3 regions of the Dechloromonas sp. ARDL1 genome follow, and region 1 is predicted to be linked to each of the others. Evidence: riboswitches for the same ligand, from Rfam matches in the RefSeq annotation. Region 1 holds a riboswitch; each other region holds the start of a gene.
What was found. Region 1 has a riboswitch for cobalamin ahead of AB6Q56_RS10570 (ribonucleoside-diphosphate reductase subunit alpha). Riboswitches for the same ligand answer to the same signal wherever they lie in the genome.
Positions count from the first base shown of each region.

Region 2: another riboswitch for cobalamin. It lies ahead of bluB (5,6-dimethylbenzimidazole synthase); the one in region 1 lies ahead of AB6Q56_RS10570 (ribonucleoside-diphosphate reductase subunit alpha).
Region 3: another riboswitch for cobalamin. It lies ahead of cbpA (modified peptide precursor CbpA); the one in region 1 lies ahead of AB6Q56_RS10570 (ribonucleoside-diphosphate reductase subunit alpha).

Region 1 is NZ_CP168939.1:2,145,127-2,152,384, forward strand. Features, by position in the region: gene AB6Q56_RS10555 (DUF2149 domain-containing protein) at 1-60, opposite strand, end outside; gene AB6Q56_RS10560 (MotA/TolQ/ExbB proton channel family protein) at 38-646, opposite strand; gene AB6Q56_RS10565 (TonB-dependent receptor plug domain-containing protein) at 703-2,727, opposite strand; gene AB6Q56_RS10570 (ribonucleoside-diphosphate reductase subunit alpha) at 2,785-5,559, opposite strand; cobalamin riboswitch at 5,717-5,916, opposite strand; gene AB6Q56_RS10575 (hypothetical protein) at 6,209-6,415, shown strand; gene AB6Q56_RS10580 (hypothetical protein) at 6,399-6,827, shown strand; gene AB6Q56_RS10585 (DUF2325 domain-containing protein) at 6,892-7,258, shown strand, end outside.
Region 2 is NZ_CP168939.1:3,445,890-3,453,147, reverse strand. Features, by position in the region: gene AB6Q56_RS17135 (cobalamin-binding protein) at 1-599, opposite strand, end outside; gene AB6Q56_RS17130 (cobalamin-binding protein) at 603-1,505, opposite strand; gene cobD (threonine-phosphate decarboxylase CobD) at 1,490-2,482, opposite strand; gene cbiB (adenosylcobinamide-phosphate synthase CbiB) at 2,475-3,383, opposite strand; gene bluB (5,6-dimethylbenzimidazole synthase) at 3,383-4,129, opposite strand; cobalamin riboswitch at 4,171-4,355, opposite strand; gene AB6Q56_RS17110 (ACT domain-containing protein) at 4,394-5,254, opposite strand; gene AB6Q56_RS17105 (cobyric acid synthase) at 5,412-6,875, shown strand; gene AB6Q56_RS17100 (response regulator) at 6,889-7,258, opposite strand, start outside.
Region 3 is NZ_CP168939.1:4,240,982-4,248,239, forward strand. Features, by position in the region: gene AB6Q56_RS20975 (methyltransferase) at 1-214, opposite strand, end outside; gene AB6Q56_RS20980 (glutathione peroxidase) at 221-775, opposite strand; gene AB6Q56_RS20985 (hypothetical protein) at 916-1,677, shown strand; gene ubiA (4-hydroxybenzoate octaprenyltransferase) at 1,706-2,593, shown strand; gene AB6Q56_RS20995 (cytochrome C) at 2,593-3,015, shown strand; gene ubiD (4-hydroxy-3-polyprenylbenzoate decarboxylase) at 3,012-4,487, shown strand; cobalamin riboswitch at 4,501-4,704, shown strand; gene cbpA (modified peptide precursor CbpA) at 4,793-4,960, shown strand; gene cbpB (peptide-modifying radical SAM enzyme CbpB) at 4,957-6,327, shown strand; gene AB6Q56_RS21015 (GNAT family N-acetyltransferase) at 6,386-6,880, shown strand; gene AB6Q56_RS21020 (DUF4870 family protein) at 6,886-7,258, shown strand, end outside.

The sequences.
Region 1 (7,258 bases):
CGGGTCTTCGAGCGCCTCGCCGTCGAGGGCGAAACGCCTACGCCGCTGCAACAATCGCATCGTCGGCCTCCGCTTGCAGGTGATGGGGAAGAACGCCGTGCTCGACGCCAGCAATTGCCAGTTCGGCGGCGTGTGCCATTTCGCGCACATCCTCGCGCGCCCACCGCTCGCGCGACAGCGCGATCAGGTAGGCGAGCACGCCGGCACCGAGGCCGGCCACCGTCGCCGTAAAGGCGGTAACCATGCTGCCGGCCATCTTCGGGATGTTGCCCTCGGCCAGCGCCGCCAGCGAAATACCCATCGGGATCAGCGTGCCCATCAGGCCGAGCGCCGGGCCGACCTTGATCACGAAGCGGATGCGATCCAGGCGGCGCGACAGCATCAGTTCATGGGCCTGCAGCAGGCGCTCAACCTCGATGGGGTATTGCGCCATGCCTTGATGCGGGCGGGCAATCCGCGCCAGATCGGCGAGGAAGGCGCTGCGTTCGGCAAAGCGGCCGCGCAGGCGCTGCCAGGCGTCAAACAGTGTCATGCCGAGTTGCACGGGGGTATAGGCGACGAGCAGGGCGCAACCGGCGATGACCGGCAGATACAGCGCCGTCGACACTTCGTAGAGCAGATGTTCGATCAGGGAAATAATATTCATCTCAGGCTTTCCAGAATCCCCGGACGGTGCCGGGGCGTTCAATGACATTGCGCGAATCAGAAGCTATAGCGATAGGCCAGTCGCCCATTGCGACCCGGCAAGGGATAGCCTCCCTTTTCCGAATAGAAGCGGTCGAACAGGTTGTCCACCAGCAGCGACACCGACTGATGACGATCGATGCGGTAGGAAGCGGACAGGTCGAAAACCGTGAACGGCTTGTAGGCGATGATGTTGCTGCTATTGCCGTTCCAGTCGTTATCGAAGAATTCCCCGACATAACGCATCCCCAGGCGGCCGCTCCAGGCCCCCTGCTGAACGTCGGCGGCGGCACGCAGGATGTTGTCCGGTACATTGCGGATAGTCGCCCTTCCGCCGCTCAGCTCTTCCTCCCGCTTGAAGTAGTGCGTGCCGGACACCGAGAGCGTGAGGAAGTCGGCAGCCTGCCAGCGGCCATTCCATTCCAGGCCTTCCATCTGGGCGGTATTGGCATTGGCGTAGGAGTAGTAGCGATTGCCGGCATCCTCGCCGATCTGGACGCGGGTGATCTTGTCCCTGACCTTGGTACGGAAGACAGTCAGATCGACGAACACGCCGCCGGATGACCACTCCAGGCCGAGATCCCAGGTCACGCTGGACTCCGGCTTCAAGCCGGCATTACCAGACAGGACATCGTTCTTGGGGGCCTTGACGGTGATCGCCGAACCCGTCAGCTCGCCTGCCGAGGGCGGCACGAAACCCTTGCCGGCCGTACCGTGCAGGCGCAGATCGCCGATCAGGCGCTGTTTGAACCCGATGCTGGGGTTGGTTGTCGAGAATTCGGCTTCACCCGGCTGGAAACTCGTGAGCAACGGGGTGGCAAAAGTTTTCGTCGTGATCTGATCGCGGCGCAGACCAACATCGATGGTCGTGTTCCCCTCGTTCAGGAAGAACGCGTTTTGCACGTAATAACCCAGCGACTCGCGCTGGTTGTTGGCGCTCGATGGCGCCTTGCGCGCGCCATTGGCCTGGTAGCTGCGAGTGGTCTGTCTGGCGGTTTCCTGATCGATGCCAATTACCGTCATCCCCCAGTCGCTCCAGGCCCATTGATCCTGAACCTGCCAGCCGCTGTACTCAAGCACCTCGTCAAAACTGCGGAAGGGCAGATATTTCTTGTCGGCTGCGGTCGTCGTGGTCTTGGTATACGACTCGTAAGACTGTTCGCCGCCAAAGGCACGCAGGCTCAGGCGGTGTGCCCCCAGGCGTCCGGTCAGCTTGAGGTCGTTGCCTTGGCGGTCCATGTCCTTGTTGCTCTGGGCGTTGGTGCCTTTGGAGAGATCGCCCGGAGTCGCGATATCACGGCCCCGGTAGAGGTCGCTGCTGAGTAGCAGGCGCCAGTCCTCGCTCAGATTGAAGCCGAGGCGCAAGGCGTGGTTCTGCTGGCTGTAGGCGGTATTCGGACGAACATTGCCGTCGCCCATCTTGAAGTCGTCGTTCTGATCGAAATAGGAGCCGCTGTAGTCGAAATCGAAGAAGCGCGACAAGGCTCCACCGACACTGCCACGGATTTCGCGAGTGTCGTAACTGCCATAGCCAACCTGGGCGAAGCCGCCCAGTTCGCCGCGTCGCTCGCGGGTGATCAGGTTGACCACGCCGCCCATGGCGGATGAGCCATAGAGTGCCGAGGCCGGCCCCTTCAGTACCTCGACCCGTTCGATGTTGTCCATGTTGACCAGGCTGAGATTGGTGGCCATCGCCGGCCGGCCATCGATCAACAACAGCGAACGCTTGTTGATGCCGGAGAATTCAGGACGGAAGCCGCGAATGCCAATGCCGGAGAGATTGCCGGGATACTGGATGACATCAACGCTGGTGTTCTTCTTGAGCAGATCCGTGAGCTCGCGTGCTGGCGTCCGCTCGATATCCTTCTTGGTAATGACCTCGATGCGCTGCGGCGTGTCTTCCAGACGTGCCTCGGCGCGACGCCCGGTGACGACCACCGTATCGAGTGTGTTGCCTTCGGCCAACGTGGCTTGCGGCATGAGCGCGGAAACTGCGCCAAACACCAGTGCGCCGGGAAGCCCCTTGATGGACTGATTTGACATCGTGATTCCCCCTTGTTGTCTTGTGATTTGTTGGGTTAAAAGAGCGCGAGGCATTTCCTACTGGCATGCCTCGCATTCGGGGTTGTCGATGGCGCAGAACTTGGGCTCCTCCTGTACCAACACGTCGTCACGTCCGCCGGCTTTCTCCGCCTGGCTGGCACCCAGCGTGCGCAGGTAGTAAGTCGTCTTCAGGCCGCGCTTCCAGGCCAGTTTGTAGAGTTCGTCGAGTTTCTTGCCGGAGGGCAGCGCCAGGTAGAGGTTGAGCGATTGCGCCTGGTCGATCCATTTCTGGCGGCGGGCGGCGGCTTCGACCAACCACACCGGGTCCATCTCGAAGGCTGTCGCGTAGCGCGCTTTCAGTTCTTCCGGCACGCGGTCGATGCGGGCCAGCGAGCCGTCGAAGTATTTGAGGTCGGCGACCATCACTTCGTCCCACAGGCCGAGCGCTTTCAGGTCGCGCACCAGGGCTTCGTTGACCACGGTGAACTCGCCGGAGAGGTTGGATTTGACGTAGAGGTTTTGATAGGCCGGCTCGATGCTGGCCGAGACGCCGACGATGTTGGAGATGGTGGCGGTAGGTGCAATAGCGACGCAGTTTGAGTTGCGCATGCCATGGGTGGCGATGCGCAGGCGCAGAGCCGCCCAGTCGAGGCGGGCGCTGCTGTCGACCTCGACGGCCTCCCCTCGCCCGGCTTCGAGCAGGCCGATGGAATCGAGCGGCAGGATGCCCTGGTCCCACAGGCTGCCGGTAAAACTGGAATAACGGCCGCGTTCGCTGGCCAGCTCGGTGGAAGCCCAATAGGCGTGGAAGCAGACGGCTTCCATGCTGCGGTCGGCGAATTCGATGGCGTCCGCCGAGGCGTAGGCCAGGCCGAGCTCATATAGGCAATCGGCAAAGCCCATGATGCCGAGGCCGACCGGGCGGTGGCGCAGATTGGCGTTGCGCGCCTTGGGCGTGGCGTAGAAGTTGATATCGACCACGTTGTCGAGCATGCGCATGGCCGTCTGGATGGTGCGGGCCAGCTTGGCCTGGTCGAGTGCGCCGTCCTTGAGGTGGGCCAGCAGGTTGACTGAGCCGAGGTTGCAGACGGCGGTTTCTTCGTCGGAGGTGTTCAGCGTAATCTCGGTGCACAGGTTGGAGCTATGAACGACGCCGACGTGCTGCTGCGGCGAGCGCAGGTTGCAGGCGTCCTTGAAGGTGATCCACGGATGCCCGGTCTCGAACAGCATGGTCAGCATCTTGCGCCACAGCTGCACGGCCGACACCTTCTTGTGCAGGCGGATCTCGCCGGCGGCGGCCCTGGCCTCGTAGGCTTCGTAGGCGGCGGCGAAATCGGCGCCGAACTTGTCGTGCAGATCGGGCACGTCGGAAGGCGAAAAGAGCGTCCATTCGCCGCCGGCCTGCACGCGCTGCATGAAGAGGTCGGGAATCCAGTTGGCGGTGTTCATGTCGTGCGTGCGGCGGCGCTCGTCGCCGGTGTTCTTGCGCAGATCGAGGAATTCCTCGATGTCGAGGTGCCAGGTTTCGAGGTAGGCGCAGACCGCGCCCTTGCGCTTGCCGCCCTGGTTCACCGCCACCGCCGTGTCGTTGACCACCTTGAGGAAGGGAATGACGCCCTGGCTCTGCCCGTTGGTGCCCTTGATGCGGCTGCCCAGCGCGCGCACCGGCGTCCAGTCATTGCCCAGGCCGCCGGCGTATTTCTGCAGCAGCGCGTTTTCCTTGACCGCCTGGTAGATGCCGTCGAGGTCGTCGGCCACCGTCGTCAGGTAGCACGACGACAACTGCGAGTGCAGCGTGCCGCTGTTGAACAGCGTCGGCGTCGAGCACATGAAATCGAAGCTGGAGATCAGGTCGTAGAACGCGATGGCACGGGCTTCGCGGTCAATCTCGTTGAGCGCCAGGCCCATGGCGACACGCATGAAGAAGATTTGCGGCAACTCGATGCGGCGACCGTCGATGTGCAGGAAGTAGCGGTCGTACAGGGTTTGCAGGCCGAGGTAGCCGAACAGGTGATCGCGCTCCGGCTTGAGTGCGGCGGCCAGGCGGTCGAGGTCATAGTCCTTCAGGCGCGGGTCGAGCAGCTCGGCGGCGATGCCCTGAGCGATGAATGTCGGCAAATAGTCGCGGACCACCGCAGCAGTGGCGTCCGGCTCCACCGGCTGGCCAATGGCTTCGTCCATCAGGCTAGCGAGCAACAGGCGGGCGGTAGCGTAGTTGTAGCCCGGCTCGCGTTCGATCAGCGTGCGCGCGGCGAGGATCAGCGCCTGCCTGACCTCGGCCAGGGCGACACCGTCGTAGAGGTTCTTCAGCGCATGGTCGAGGATGCTACGGGCCGACACGCCCTCGCCCAGCCCGGCGCAGGCCGCTTCGCAGGTTTTCAGCAAGGCGGCGACGTCGAGCGGGCGACGCTCGCCGTCGACCGTCACATGCAGCGCCGGCACGCCCTGCACTTCCGCCTGCGCGGCTCGCTCGGCGGCGCGGCGTTCGCGGTAAAGCACGTAGGCGCGGGCGACGTCGTGTTCGCCGGCGCGCATCAAGGCCAGTTCGACCTGATCCTGGATGTCCTCGATATGCACGGTGCCGCCATCCGGCAGGCGGCGGGTCAGAGAGCGGACGACAGTGTCGGTCAGCCGGGCGACGACTTCGCGCACCCGCGACGACACGGCGCTCTGGCTGCCCTCGACGGCGAGAAAGGCCTTGGTCAGGGCGACCGAAATCTTCTCCGGATGGAAGGCGACAACGGCACCATTGCGGCGGATGACTTGCAGGGCGGCAAGCGCCGTTTCGCTGGCCGAATAATCGGAAATGCGGGCTAGGACGTTCGAGGACACGACGACTCTCCGGGATGAGGGGCGGAGAATCGAAAGAGCGTGCCGGACGCAGGACGAACGCCGGCGCGGGCCAGGCCCGAGACGGCAAACGACGCACGAACAAAGACGAGCAGCAACACGCAAAAACCTTTCGTCAGGGACACCCCGCCCCATCGTTGGTTGGAAGGACGTTGCGGCAGGTCTCCTGGCTCTCGGCTCAGCGCGTTTCGTCCGCCTTCCCGGTAAGAACCAGTGGCTAGAATGGCGAAACGCTCGCCGATGACAGTTGCGGGGGCAGCCCCGGATTTCAGACCTTACGGCCCGGCACCGGATTCCCTTTTAATCCCCTGACGGGGAACCATCAACTTTTTCAGACTACCGTTCGTTGCGGGTCGGTGTCAACAAGAACACTACCGGTAGTAGTCAAATAATTGTTATGCACTAGCGGCAGTATCCAGTCGCCCAAACAGCGCTTTGCGAACCACTTGAAAAATCCCTCTGTCACAAATAATAACAATTCCCATTTGCAAATAAGCAAAAACCCCTTATGATGAGAAACATTCTCATCTACAGGAGGTGCCATGAACAGCCTGATCGCCCATGTTTCAATTGCCGCCCTGCTCCTCGGCACGGCGCTTCTGACAGCCTTTCCGTTTTGAAAGGAGGCACCATGCCATCCCGCGAAATCTGGGCCGGCGCCCTGAGCCTTCTCCTGCTGCACGAGGAAACCGGCTGCGCCCACTCGGCCCACAACGCCGCCCGCCTGCTCGACCAAATCTGCGATGCGGACGATGTCGACGACGACACCCGCAAGCTCTGCGAACGCGCCAGCGCCCGCCTGTCCTGCCAGGAGAGCCGCCATGCTTGCCCCGCTTAAGGATCGCAGCGTCCTCGCCCGATCAGGCGAAGACGATGACCCGGAAGAAGATACGGAAACCATGTTGCGCAATGCCCTTCGCGAAGCCCGCCAGGCCCTGCGGCGTGCAGCCACCCGAGGCGTTCGCCAGACCGTGGCGCTGACCAACGACATCAATCGCCTGAGCGAAGAAAACCGGCAATTGCGCCAGCGCCTGGAAGAACTCGAGAACGGCCAGAGCATCGTCGCCCTCGGCCAGCAATTGATGGCCTTGCGTGCCGAAAACGACGCCTTGATCGCCGCCGCCCGCCGGGTCTGCGACCTCAACCACGGCCTGCGTACCGCCCATGGCGAATGCGAGCGCCTGAGGGCGGCGCGAGAACAAGCACTCGACCATCTGCAAACCGGCATCTTCCAAAACGCCCACGCCTGATATCCCCAGCCAGCCCCCCGGGAAACCCGGTCAGCCAGCCAATCGCCCTCACTGGAGCCTGACCATGCTCGATCATCCCTTTCATGTTGCCGGTGGCCTGTTCATCGCCAAAAAAGCCCTCGGCCCAGAAATTGACGCCAGCTTCCTGAAGCGTCCGCAGGCCGAATTGCCGGAAACGGCGAGTTCGTCGCGTCGCCGCCGCCTATGGGAAATTCCCCATAAATTCCACTGCCCGGTCATCGGCACCTGCTTCGCGGTGAATGAGCTGCGCCCCCTGATGCACAAGGTCATGCATCTGCCCCGCGACACCAGCGACTTCGTTCTGCACACAACCGCCGTCGGTGCCTGCGAGACCCGCACGGCGCTCGCCGGGCTGTTGCACAAGACGCTGGAAAAACGCTACGCCTTGATCGTTCGCCGCTTCGCCGCCA
Region 2 (7,258 bases), 1.3 Mb from region 1:
GGGGCCATGGCGATGACCTGCTCCGCTGTCGGCCGGCGATCCTTGGCCAGTGGGGAGTGGGCCTGTTCGGCGAAGACATCCTCGCCGCCGGCGATTTCGATCAGCTCCGAGGCCCAGCGGATGCCGCTGATCAGCGGTTCGTCCCATTCCTCGAAATAGACGCGCGGCCTGCGGCCGGTGCGGGCGAAGCGCTCGGCGGCGATGCGTCGGGTCTTGTCGATCTCGGCTTCCAGTTCGGCAACCATGGCCAGCGCCCTGGCTTCGGCGCCGACCAGGCGGCCGACGGTTTCGATCATGGCCAGGATGTCGTCGACGCTGCGCATGTTGAGGGCGTAGACCGGCACGCCGGCCTTGATCAGGTCGCGCGAAATCTCGCTCTGCAGGTCGGAGAAGGTCAGCACCAGGTCGGGCCGGGTGGCGAGGATTTTCTCGATGTCGCCGCTGGTGAAGGCGAAGACCTTGGGCTTTTCCTTGCGCGCCTCGGGTGGTCGGACGGTATACCCGGAAATGCCGACGATGCGGTCCTGTTCGCCGAGGGCGTAGAGAACTTCGACGGTTTCGGTGGTCAGGCAGACGATGCGTTGGGGCAGGCGGGGCATGTTTTATTTGGCGGGACGACGGCTTCTTGCGACATCGAGGTGGGCGCAAAGTTTCTCGGCGCCGTCGAGAATACGCGGCGTATGGCGTTGCATGATGTCCGGGTTGATATGGAACAGGTTGTCACGCTTGACGGCCGTCAATTGGGTCCATTTGTCCCAGTCGTGCAGCCATTCCGGCTTCGAGTCGCCCATGCCGGTGGCGACGATGGCCTCCGGGTCGGCTTCGAGCACCGCCTCGACGCTGACGGTCGGCGCCATCTTGCCGAGATGGCCGAAAACATTTTCCCCGCCGCACAGCTTGATGGCGTCGCTGATGATCTGCGGTCCGCCGACCGTCATCAGCGGGGCTTTCCAGATCTGGTAGAAAACGCGCACCTTGGGCTTGGCCGCATTGGCCTTGCGCAAGCTCTCCAGTTTTTGCCGGAAGCGCTCGGCTGCCGGCTTGGCAACCGCTTCGGTACCGGCCAGCTGACCGAGGCGTTCCAGTTGATCGGCGATGTTCTCCATCTTGTTCGGTTGGGAAACGTAGACGGTCAGCCCCAGCGCCTTCAGCTTGTTGACCTGGGTCATGTTGTTGCCGCTCTCCCAGGCCAGCACCAGGTCGGGCCTGAGTGCGGCGACGGCTTCAAGGTCGATGCGGGAATAACCGCCGACCCGGGCGAGTTTTTTCGCTTCCGGCGGGTAGTCACTGTAGTCCACGGTGCCCACCAGCTTGTCCCCGGCACCCGCTGCATAGAGGCTTTCCGCGATATGCGGGGCGAGGGCGACGATGCGCTTGGCGGGGACCTTGAGGCGGACTTCCTGGCCAGTATCGTCCTTGAGGTTGAGGTCGGCGCGAGCCAGGCCGGCCAGGGCAAAACCCGAGAGCAGGATTGCGAGCTGGCCGATGGTCATGCGGGCTGCCATTCGTTCAGGGCGTCTGCCAGGCGCTGCCATTCGGTCGCATCGCCGGGCAGGCCGAAGCGGAGCAAGGGTTGCTGGTCGAAGCGGCGGGTCAGGATGGCGCGGCTGGCCAGGTGTTCGTGGAGTTCGCCGGCCTGGGCCGAGTTCAGCGTGGCGAACAGCGAAGTCGCCTTGACCTCGCCGAGCGGCGATAGCAAAGCCTGCAGGCGGTCGGCCTGTGTCTGCAGACGGCTGCGGGTGGCGTTTTGCCATGTCGTGTCGAGCAGCGCCTGGCGGGCTACCTCGCGGGATGGGCCGGGGATTGTCCACGGGCCCATGGATTCCTGCATGCGGTTCAGCAACTCGGGGGCGGCGAACACGAAGCCGACCCGCGCCCCGGCCAGGCCGAAGAATTTGCCGAGCGAGCGGAAGACGACGAGGTTGGGCGCCTCGTCGGTGCCGGCCAGCGGCGTCAGGCTTTGTTCGGGCGTGGCATCGATGAAGGCTTCGTCGACGATCAGCCAGCCGCCGCGTTTTTTCAGCTGCCGGGCGGCGTCGATCACCACCTCGACCGGATGGCGGTCGGCGGTCGGGTTGTTCGGATTGCACAGCAGGACGTAGGGCGTGATCGCCGCCAGCGCGCGGGGCAGCGTGGCATTCTGCAGGAAGCGGAGCTTGTGGCCGGCCTGGTGCCATGCTTGCGGATGCTCGGCATAGATGGGAGCGATGCAGGCGACCGCGGCCTTGGGCAGCAGGGCCGGGAGGCACTGGATGCCGGCCTGGGAGCCGGCCAGCGGCAACAGATTGGCGTTGCCGTAATAGGCCGTGGCGGCCGACTCCAGGCCATCGCCGGTTTCCGGCAGGCGCTGCCAGACCGAGGCAGGCAGGGCAGGGACCGGCCAGCCCTCCGGATTGATGCCGGTAGACAAGTCGAGCCAACGGTCGAGCGGAATGTCGTAGTGCGCTGCGGCTGCGCGCAGGCGGCCACCGTGTTCAAGCATGCAGGAATCCAATCACGAAAAAGACGGCCAGCCATAGCCACAGGCTGTGCCGGATCAGGGCGATGGCCCGGTCGAGGTCGGCCGCTACCGGGGCGGGGCCGGTGCCGAGCGGCGGGCGGATTTCCTCCTGCCCGTGGTAGATGGCGGCACCGCCGAGCAGGACACCGAGGCTGCCGGCACCGGCCGACATCACCGGCCCGGCATTCGGGCTTTCCCAGCCCGGTGCCTGGGCGCGCCAGCAGGCCAGCGCCTGCCGCGTCTTGCCGAGCAGGGCGTAGGTCAGCGCTGTCAGGCGAGCGGGTATCCAGTTCAAAAGGTCGTCGATGCGAGCCGCCGCCCAGCCGAAGCGATTGAAACGCTCGGTTCGGTAGCCCCACATCGCATCCAGCGTGTTGGCCAGCCGGAACAGCAGGGCGCCGGGGCCGCCGAGCAGCGCGAACCAGAACAGGGCGCCGAAGATGGCGTCGTTGCCGTTTTCCAGTACCGATTCCATGCCGGCCTTGGCGACGCCGGACTCGTCGAGTTGCGTCGTATCCCGCGACACCATCCAGCCGACACGCTGACGCGCCTCGTCGAGTCGCCCTGCGCGCAGCGGGCGGGCGACCGCCTCGGCATGTTCGGCCAGGCTGCGGGCGCCGAGCGCGAAATAGAGCAGCGCGACATCGACGGCGAACGCTGCGTGCGGGCGCAGCACGGCGGCCAAGGCGACGAAAGGCAGCACGACGAGCGCCCAGGCGGCGATGCCGGTCAGGCGGCTGCGTCGGTTGAAACGTTTCTCGACGGCGCCGGCCAGTTTGCCGAAACCGACCAGCGGGTGAAAACGGCGCGGCTCGCCGAGCAGGCGGTCGAGCACCACCGCCGCGAGGGCGGCCAGCGGCATGGCGAGCGCGCCGTCCGGCATCATTTCGGGAAGATGCCCCGCTGCTGGATATCGTCCTGCATGGCGGCCAGCGCCCCGGTCAGCGATTCCTGCCGGGTGGCGTCGGCCTGGCCCCACTGGTCGTAATAAAGCAGGTCGGCAATCGGCAGGCGCGGCAGCCAGCCGGCTTTTTCCAACTCCGGCTTGTCGTGGAAGTGGCTGACGTAGCCGATGCACAGGTAGGCGATGGGTACGATGTCGGCCGGCATGCCCAGCGCTTCCTGCAATTCCGGCTGGTTGAAGATGCTGACCCAGCCGACCCCCAGCCCCTCGGCGCGGGCCGCCAGCCACAGGTTCTGCACGGCGCACACGCTGCTGTACAGATCCATGGTCTTGATGTGGGTACGGCCGACGACGACCGGGCCGGTGCGTTCGCGGTCGCAGGTGATGCACAGGTTGACCGGCGATTCGACGATGCCTTCCAGCTTGAGCTTGCTGTAGGTTTCCCGTTTGCCCTCCGGGAACATCATCGCTGCTTCGGCATGGGCCTTGGCGAAGACGTCGCGCACCCGCTGCTTGACCTCGGGCGAACGGACGAGCAGGAAGTTCCACGGCTGCATGAAGCCGACCGAGGGGGCATGGTGGGCGGCCAGCATGACGCGGGCGAGCACCTCGTCGGGCACGGGGTCGGGCAGGAACTGGCCGCGCACGTCGCGACGGTTGAAAATGGTGCGATAGACGGCGGCGCGCTCGGCGTCCGAAAAGGCGTGGTCGTTCTGGTTTTCCATGAATTCCCCTTGTGGAAAAACGCTGGCTGCCTGTCCATGCAGCCTTGTTTCGTCCCCCGGCCGGTCTTCTGACTTGGATTCATCCGTTGCCGCGCCTTCCCGGCCGAAGCCAGTGGCAATGTGCGGCAAACGTCCTCCTTACAGCGTTGGGCACGTGGCGGAATCGCACCGCCTTCCCGATTCTCCGCCTGCATGAACAAGCGGCACCGAGAGACTTGAAGTGCGAAGGATAACAGGTCGAGGCGGGGTCGCGCGACGGCGGTCTTACGACAGGTCGAGAGCGAGGAAGGCGGTGCCGGGAACGGGGTTGTAGCTGACCGGCGGCGCCGGCGCGAAGCCCAGCGTTTCATACAATTGTCGCGCGGCCGCGAACTCGGGCAGCACATCGAGGCACATCGTCGCATAAGCGGCCTTCTTCGCTTCGTCGATCATCCGTTCGACCAGCATCCGGCCGATGTGGCGACCTCGGGCGGCGGGGCGGACGTATACCCGTTTCAATTCGCAGCGCCGGCCATCGACCCGACGCAGCGCGGCGCAGCCGACGACCGCGCCATCGTGCCAGGCGAGGAGGATGCGGCCATCGGGTTCGGCGTATTTTCCGGGCAAGTCGGCGAATTCCGCTGCGTAGTCCTGGTACGCCAGACTGACCGTCGGGCTGGCGACGTATTCCCGGAAGATGGCGGTCACTGCCTCAAGATCGGCCGGTATCGCGGCAGGCCGGATCGCAATGCCCTGCTGCAGCATGATCAGCGTGGCCAGTGCCTGCTCTCCGCGCTCGACCGGAACGAAGAGGTGGTCGTGAAAGGTGCCGGCAACCACGTTGCAGCTGATGTCCGCCTGCCCCAGCGCGCCGGCAAAGGCCGCAGTCAGGCCGACAGCCTGGAGGTCCGAATGAACCGTCAGGGTGATCCATGCCGCGCGAAACACAATGGCCAGCCCGGCTTCGACGGCCTGTTCCTCGGGCAGGATCACCGTGATGCCTTCGCTCTCGACAATCGTCGCCACGGGCTTGAGACCCGCCATGTCGCTGCCGTGCGGAACGACGCAGTAGGCATAGGTGCCGGCATGGAGCACCGGTTCCATCGAACGGATCAAGGTGGCGAGGTTTGAGATGGCGGTCGTCATGGTTTTCGGTTTTTGAACGGGGCTGCCGGTGCGGATCGTCGCACCGCCGTCGATTCGGGATTTTATCGCCGTGGCGCACCGCGCGCTTTATCGCGTATTGCCGGTCCAGCCCATCCCATTTCCGCGATAATCCACGTTTTTGTCTATTTGGCTCGCCATGCTCCGTTCTGCCCTGATGGTCCAGGGGACCACTTCCGATGCCGGAAAATCCACGCTGGTCGCTGCGCTATGCCGCATTCTCAAGCGCCGGGGCGTGCGCGTCGCGCCGTTCAAGCCGCAGAACATGGCCCTCAATTCGGCGGTGACCGTCGACGGGGGCGAGATCGGTCGGGCGCAGGCGCTGCAGGCGCTGGCCTGCGGATTGGCGCCGCATACCGATTTCAACCCGGTGCTGTTGAAGCCGACCACCGACAAGAAGGCGCAGGTCGTTATCCACGGCAAGGTGGCGGCCGACCTGAACGCGCGCGACTATCAGGAATACAAGCCGCGGGCGATGAAGGCCGTGCTCGAATCCTGGGAGCGCCTGATGGCAGGCTACGACTGCGTGCTGGTCGAAGGCGCCGGCTCCCCGGCCGAGATCAACCTGCGCGCCCGCGATATTGCCAACATGGGCTTCGCCGAGGCGGTGGATTGTCCGGTGATCATCGTCGCCGACATCGACCGGGGGGGCGTGTTCGCCCATCTGGTCGGCACGCTCGAACTGTTGTCGCCATCCGAGCAGAACCGGGTCGTCGGTTTCGTCATCAACCGCTTTCGCGGCGACATCAGCCTGCTCGAATCCGGCCTGACCTGGCTGGAGGAGCGTACCGGCAAGCCGGTGCTCGGCGTCCTGCCCTACCTGCACGGCTTGATGCTCGACGCCGAGGACGCTATTGCCACGTCAGCCATCGGCGACAAGCGCGGCGCGAAACTGAAGGTCGTTGCGCCCGCTTATCCGCGTACCTCGAACCACAACGATCTCGACCCGCTGCGCCTGCATCCGGAAGTCGACTTCCGCTGGGTCGGGCCGGGCGAAGCGCCGCCGGCGGCCGACCTGATCGTCTTGCCCGGCTCCAAGGCGGTGCGGGCCGACATCGACTGGCTGCGCACGCAGGGCTGGGATCGGGCGATCCGCAAGCACCTGCGTTATGGCGGCAAGGTCATCGGTCTGTGCGGCGGCTACCAGATGCTCGGCCGGACGATTCACGACCCGCTTGGCCTGGAGGGAGGGGCCGGCAGCACGCCGGGCCTCGCGGTACTCGACGTTGAAACGACGCTGGAAAGCGAAAAGCAGTTGCGCAACGTGAGCGGTCGCCTGGCCCTGCCCGGAAATCCGGCCATGACCGGCTACGAAATCCATCTCGGCGTGACGCGCGGCGCGGGGCTGGCTGCTGCCGCCGTCGAACTGGCCGATGGCCGGCAAGATGGCGCCATTTCCGATGACGGCCAGGTACTCGGCACCTATTGCCACGGCGTGTTCGACCATCCGGAAGCACTCGGCGCCCTGCTCGCCTGGGCCGGCATGACCGAAAGTCAATCCGTCGATTTCGCCGCCCGGCGCGAGGCCGATCTGGATCGGCTGGCCGATTCGGTTGAGGCGGCGCTCGACTGGTCGAAGCTGGCCCCCTGGCTGCCGCGCTGAAGGGTGCCGCCGTTCAGGCGGCGGGTGTCTCGTGCTTGATGCGCTTGAGCGCGACCTGCTTCTGGATGTTGCGGAAATCCATTTCCCGTCCGTGCAGGGCGTAGAGCTTGCGCGTGCTGCCAAAGGTCTTCTTGGCGTCGTCGGCCTCCATCAGGGTTTCGGCCTGATGGTCGGCCAACTCATGGTCGCTTAGCGTCAGCGCGGCGCGCAGGATGTCCAGGCGCGGCGTGGATTCCAGTGCGGCCGACATCAGCGCCGGGCGCAGGCCGGCAAAGCGCGGCTTGCCTTTGCCGGGCGAAGAGATCGCCAGCAGCGCCGCATAGCTGGCCTGCAGATCGAGTGTCAGGTTCTGCAGTTCCGACTCCTTCAGGCCGACCAGCGTT
Region 3 (7,258 bases), 2.1 Mb from region 1:
CCCGCGTGCTGGATTGCAGGGCGTCGGCCAGGGTGGCGATGTCGAGCGGGCCGTTGGCCAGGGCCTCGAACAGGCCCAGTTTGCCCGCTGACAGGATGGCGGCCGATTTCATCATCGGCATGTAGACGTCGAGCATGGCCAGGTCGGCCGAGCCCGTCGGTTGGCAAACGTCGGGCCGGGCCGGCGGGGGCGGCGGGGTGTAGCGTGTGTTCATGCAGATTCAGGCCTGGGCGAGGGCGGCTTCGATGGCGGCGACGAGCGCGGCATCATCCGGCGGGGTATCGGGCGAGAAGCGTTGCAATATCGTTCCGTCGCGGCCGATCAGGAATTTTTCGAAATTCCACAGCACGTCGTCCGGCTGCGTGGGCAGCATGTCGTACTGACCAAGCTTTTCAACGAAGTCGCTGGCTGCCGGGAAACTGATCTCTGGCCGGGCGGCAATCAGGTGAGCGTAGAGCGGATGGCGCGGTGCGCTGTTGATGGCGACCTTTTCGAACATCGGAAAGCCGACGTGATATTGAGTCGCGCAGAAGGTGGCGATCTCGTCGGCGCTGCCCGGTTCCTGGCCAGCGAAGTCGTTGCACGGAAAGCCGAGTACTTGCAGGCCGCGACTGCGATAGGTCTCGAACAGTGTTTCCAGTCCGGCGTATTGGGGCGTCAGACCGCATTTTGAGGCGACGTTGACAATGAGCAGGACCTGGCCGCGGTACTGGCCGAGGTCGGTGGCTTGCCCGCTCAAGGTTTTGAGCGGAATGGCGTAGAGCGGTGCGTTCATGGATGGGGTCTCTGAGTGGGGCCGGGTGAGCCCTGGGCTGGTGTTTTTTGTGGATGATACCCGCGATGTGGCCTAGCTTTGGCAGCGGGTAGCCTGGCGGCCCGGTAAAATGCCGCTTTTTACGTTTGCCTGCCTTCGACATGACGACTGCCGCACAAATTCCCGCCGATCAACTGGCCGCCCTGGCCAATGCCGATATCCAGCGCCTGGCCGCGCGCATGGCGCAGGATGTGTTTGCCGGGGTATTCCGCCAGGCCGTGTCGAACGATGGGGCTCCCGATGTGGGTGTGCTGGGCGAGGTAGCGTCGCAGTGTGCCAACTGGTGCCGGGCCGGCGGCGATGACGATGCCCGCGCCTTGCGCCTGGCCCTGTTGATCAGCGGCCTCGACCAGTGGGGCCTGGCTTATACGCAGGCTTTTGGGTTGACTGCCATCCATCCGCTGACGGCCTTGATCGGTGGCTTGCGCACGCGTCTCGATGCGCGCGAGGAAAGCCGTTTCCAGAAATATTTCGAGCAGATCGAGGCTGTCGAAAGCGATGCCATCGATTTCAAGGTCGATCTGCGGCGTGGCATCCACATGGCGCTGTGGCATGCCATGGCGGCATCCGAGTCGGCGGAGCAGGTCGAGGCCATCGTGCAGACGCTGGGCAGCCTGATGGTGGCGCTCGACCGGAAAATGCCGGAACTGGGCTGGCGCCTGGTGGCCGACGCGCTGGCTAATATCCAGGTTTGCCTGCTTTCCGACAAGGCGCCCGAATCACCACTGGCGCAGGACGGCACGCAGCAACTGTTCGCCTCGTTGCGCCATGCGCTGCCGGAAGCGCACTATCAGGCCATTCTCGCCCATTCCGGGCAGGCCGTGGTGGCCTGGCAGCAGGCCCGCCGTCAGACGGCGCAATGAGTATGCGGCCCCGCGATAGAATCCAAAGATGAACTGGACTGCGCTCAAGGAAAAACTCGACCTGTACGAAAAGCTGATGCGGCTCGACAAGCCGATCGGCATCATGCTCCTGCTCTGGCCGACGCTGTGGGCCCTGTGGCTGTCAGCCCTGGGGCGTCCGGATTTCATGGTGCTCTGGGTGTTCGTGCTCGGCACCGTGCTGATGCGCTCTGCCGGCTGCGTGATCAACGACTTCGCCGACCGCGATTTCGACAAGCACGTCGAACGCACCAAGGAGCGGCCACTGACGGCGGGCAAGGTGAGTACCCGCGAGGCGCTGTGGCTCTTCTCAGGATTGTGCGTCGCCTCCTTCGTACTGGTGCTGCTGCTCGGCAAGCCGCTGGTCATCTGGCTGTCCGTACCGGCCCTCTTTCTCGCCGCCAGCTACCCCTTCACCAAGCGTTTTCTGGCCATTCCGCAGGCCTATCTGGGCATCGCCTTCGGCTTTGGCATCCCGATGGCCTATGCAGCGCATCAGGGCGGCGTTCCAGCCGAGGCGTGGTGGCTGCTGCTCGCCAACGTTTTCTGGGCGGTCGCCTACGATACCGAATACGCCATGGTCGACCGCGATGACGACCTGAAGATCGGCATCAAGACCTCGGCCATCACCTTCGGCCGCTACGACGTGGCGGCGGTAATGGCATGCTATGCGGTGACGCTGGGCGTCATCGGCTGGGTCGGCTACAGCCTGCATCTGGGCTGGGCCTTTCATGCCGGGCTGGCCGTTGCGGCCGGCATCATGGGCGTGCATTACACCTGGATCAGGGGCCGCGAGCGCATGCCGTGCTTCAAGGCTTTCCTGCACAACAATTGGGTCGGTGCCGCCATCTTCGCCGGTATCGCGCTCGATTTCCTGATTTCCGGAAGGAGTCTCTGATGAAAGCCCTGTTTTCCCTGTTGGCCCTGGCCTCGACGCTAGCCATGGCCGAAGATGCGCGCCAACTGGCCAAGCTGCCCGAGCCGGCGCAGGAGGTCTTGCGTCAGGAAATGCTCGACAACCTGGTAGCCGTCAACGAGGTGCTGACGCTGATGGCCGAAGGAAAGGTGCGCGAGGCCGGCGAGGTGGCGGAAGCCAAGCTCGGCGTCTCGGCCATGGGCAAGCACCGCAGCAAGCCTTTCGACGCTCGTCCCGGTCCGCACATGCCGCCGGCCATGCACGGTATCGGCATGGATGGTCACAAGGCGGTCAGCGAATTTGCCGCCGTCGCCAAGACCGGCGATCGCGACAAGGCGCTGGCCCAGTTACCCAAACTGACCGCGGCCTGTGTCGGCTGCCATTTTTCGTACCGTACGCGATGAAATACCATGATCTGCGCGACTTCATGTCGCAACTGGAAAAGACCGGCGATCTGAAGCGTATCGGCATGCCGGTCGATACCCATCTCGAAATGACCGAGATCGGCGACCGCGTGCTGCGCGCCGGCGGGCCGGCGCTGCTGTTCGAGAAGCCGACGACGCAGGGCCGGGCGCATGATATTCCGGTGCTCGCCAACCTGTTCGGCACGCCGCAGCGCGTGGCGCTGGGCATGGGCGAGGAATCGGTGCTGGCGCTGCGCGAGGTCGGCAAGTTGCTGGCCTATCTCAAGGAGCCGGAACCACCCAAGGGCCTGAAGGACGCCTGGGAGAAGCTGCCCATCCTCAAGCAGGTGCTCAACATGGCGCCGAAGAGGGTGTCGAATGCGCCGTGCCAGGAGGTGGTGTGGGAGGGCAAGGACGTCGACTTGTCGCGCCTGCCCATCCAGCACTGCTGGCCGGGCGACATCGCGCCGCTGATCACCTGGGGCCTGGTCGTCACGCGCGGGCCGCACAAGACCCGCCAGAACCTCGGCATCTACCGCCAGCAGGTGTTGGGGCCGAACAAGGTGATCATGCGCTGGCTGGCGCATCGCGGCGGCGCGCTCGATTTCCGCGACCACCAGCTGGCCAACCCGGGGCAACCGTTCCCGGTGGCCGTGGTGCTTGGTTGCGATCCGGCGACCATCCTCGGTGCCGTGACGCCGGTGCCAGATTCGCTGTCCGAATACCAGTTCGCTGGCCTGTTGCGCGGCGGCAAGACAGAGCTCACCCAGTGTCTCGGCTCGACCTTGCAGGTGCCGGCCTCGGCCGAGATCGTCCTCGAAGGCGTGATCAACCCCGGCGAGATGGCCATGGAAGGCCCTTATGGCGACCACACCGGCTACTACAACGAGCAGGCCGAGTTCCCGGTATTCACCATCGAGCGCATCACCATGCGCCGCAATCCGATCTACCACAGCACCTACACCGGCAAGCCGCCCGACGAGCCGGCCGTGCTCGGCGTCGCGCTCAACGAGGTCTTCGTGCCGCTGTTGCAGAAGCAGTACCCGGAAATTGTCGATTTCTACCTGCCGCCCGAGGGCTGCTCGTACCGCATGGCCATCGTCAGTATCAAGAAGCAGTACCCCGGCCACGCCAAGCGCATCATGTTCGGCATCTGGAGCTTCCTGCGCCAGTTCATGTACACCAAGACCATCATCGTCGTGGACGACGACATCGACATCCGTGACTGGAAGGAAGTGGTCTGGGCGATGACGACGCGCATGGACGCGACGCGCGACACGACGCTGGTCGACAACACGCCCATCGACTACCTCGACTTCGCTTCGCCGGTCGCCGGTCTCGGCTCCAAGATGGGGCTGGATGCGACCAACAAGTGGCCGGGTGAGACGAATCGCGAGTGGGGGCGGCCCATTGTCATGGATGACGACGTCAAAAAACGCGTCGATGCCATGTGGCAGGAACTAGATATTTAGGACGAATTGACCCGCTGTTCGGGGCTTTGAGAGAATCCGCCCTCCTGTTGGAATCGAAATACGGAACACGGTGCGAATCCGTGGCGGGCCCGCCGCTGTAACCGGGGACGAAGACTGCACGGTCGCCAGACCAGCCACTTGCGAGGCTTACCTCGCCGGGAAGGCGCAGCGCTTCGGCTGATCCGGAAGCCAGAAGACGATTCGATTCCTGACTGGAGCCAAGGCAAGGGCTCCGGCTGAGCGCATGTGACAAGCGTGTACTCAGCCGGGGCCCTTTTTGTTTTTGTCTTCCCGAGGAGTGGAAAATGTCCCAGATCGTTTCTCAAGTCGCACCCGGCACCATTGAAACCCAGGCCAGCGCCACGCTGCAGGCACAGCCGGCCATCCCGACCATCGCCATTCGCAAGCGCTGCAATCCGGATGGTATCGGCCTCTCGCACTATGTGCTGATGGACCGGAAGGCGGCTAAATGACCGCGGCACTGCCCCAGGGGGCGACGCGCCCCCCGCATTTCCAGCCCGTGGACATCGGGCACGCGACCTACGCCGCGCTGACCGACCCGGATACCGCATTCTGGGCGCTGGTCGACAAGAACAAGGTCGGTGCGGGACTCGATCCGGCGACGCTCGCCGCCTATCGCGAAAAAGCCGAGGGATTCCGCCAGGAACTGCATGCCCTGCGCTTCGCCCTGAAGCCCTCCGGCGTTTATTTGAACCCGACCGAGCGCTGCAATCTCGACTGCACCTACTGCTACTTGCCCGATAGCCAGCGCAGCGCCGGCAGGCACATGCCGGTCGGCACCCTGCTCACCTCGCTGGGCAAGTTGCGCGACTACTTCCGCTCGGTGATGCCGGAAGGCCGCAAGCCGCGCGCCATCTTCCACGGCGCCGAGCCGCTGATGAATCGGGCCGCCGTTTTCGCAGCGATCGATGTTTTCAGGGACGATTTCGTCTTCGGCGTGCAGACCAACGGCACCTTGCTCGACGACGCGGCGCTCGATTTCCTGACTTCGCGCAATGTCAGCATCGGCCTGTCGCTCGACGGCCCGGCGGCGGAGATCACCGACGCCACCCGGCTGACCTGGGGCGGCAAGAGCGTGCACGCCAAGGTGCTGCGGGCGATGGAAAAATTGCGCGGTTACGGCTCGTGGAGCGTCATCACGACCTGCACGACCGAGAACCTGCCTTACCTGACCGATATGGTCGAGTTGTTCCACGCCCATGAAGTACCGACCTGCATGCTCAACACCGTACGCTGCACGCTGCCCGGGGCACGCGGTGTCAAGCCGGCCGACGGTGAATTGGCCAAGGCCTTCTTTGCCGCGCTGGACCGCACCCACGCCTTGTACCGGGAAACCGGCCGCAAACTGATGGTCGCCAACTTCGCCAATATCCTGATCGGTATCCTGGCCCCGACGGCGCGTCGCCTGATGTGCGACATTTCGCCCTGCGGCGGTGGTCGTGCCTTTTTCGCACTGGCTGCCGACGGCAGCCTCTATCCGTGCAGCGAGTTCATCGGCCTGCCGCGCTTCAACGGCGGCAACCTGCTGACCGGTGGCGTCGAGGCGGCATTGGATTCAGCTGCCTTCCGCGAAGTGACGAGCCGTGATGTCGACCGTTTCAGCCCCTGCGGCGATTGCGCGATCCGTCATTTCTGCGGTTCGCCGTGCCCGGCTGAAGCCTTCGAGATGAACGGCGGCATGGACAGGACCGGCGCCTTCTGCGAGTTCTACAAGGAGCAGGTCAATTACGCCCTGCGCCTGATCGCCGACGCCAGGGCCGACGATTTTCTGTGGGATGGCTGGGACGAGGGAACGGAGACCGTTTTCGCGATGGGTTGAGCCGTGGCGGGCGGGCGCTTAATATGGTGCTTTTCTCAGCCATCTGGCATCACCCACCATGCATGCCCGTCTTGTCATCACCCCGACTGATCTGACCGACCTGAGCCACGTCGAGGCCTTTCTCGACCTGCTCGATCACTACGCTCGTGATCCGATGGGTGGCGGCGATGGTCTTTCAGCGTACGCCAAGATCCATCTGGTCGACACCCTGAAGGCGGTGCCCGGCTTCCATGGCGCGTTGGCCTGGCTGGATGGCGAGGCAGTCGGCATGATCGACTGCTTTGCCGGCTTTTCCACCTTCGCGGCCATGCCGCTGCTCAATGTTCACGATCTCATCGTGCGCGCAGGACACCGTGGGCGCGGGATCGGCCAGGCTTTGCTGGCCTGGGCCGAAACGCGCGCCCGGGAACTCAGTTGCTGCAAGCTGACGCTGGAGGTTCTTTCCAGCAACATGCGGGCGATGGCCTCCTATCGGCGGGCGGGTTTCGCGCCCTACGTGCTTGATCCGGCAGCCGGCAACGCGCTGCTCATGCAAAAGAAACTGGCGGAGTAATCGTTATGAACGAGCCTGTCCCCTCTCCCGATCTGCGTGGTGTTCGCCCGTCTCTGGTCCAGTTGACCCATGTCATCTACGGTTTGCATGCCGTGGCCGTGGTCATCGGCGTCACCTCGTCGGCAACCGTCGCCGGCGGTTTCGTCTTCGGCCTGCCATCGCTGGTCGCCGTCTTCCTCAATTACCTGAAGCGCAGCGACGTCGCCGGCACGTGGCTGGAAAGCCACTTCGTCTGGCAGATTCGCACCTTCTGGTTCACGCTGCTCTGGTTGGTGGTTTATGGTTTGCTGATCATCACCATCATCGGCATTCCCATCGCCTGGATCCTGATCGTCCTGCTCGGCCTGTGGGTCGGCTATCGTGTGCTACGTGGCTGGC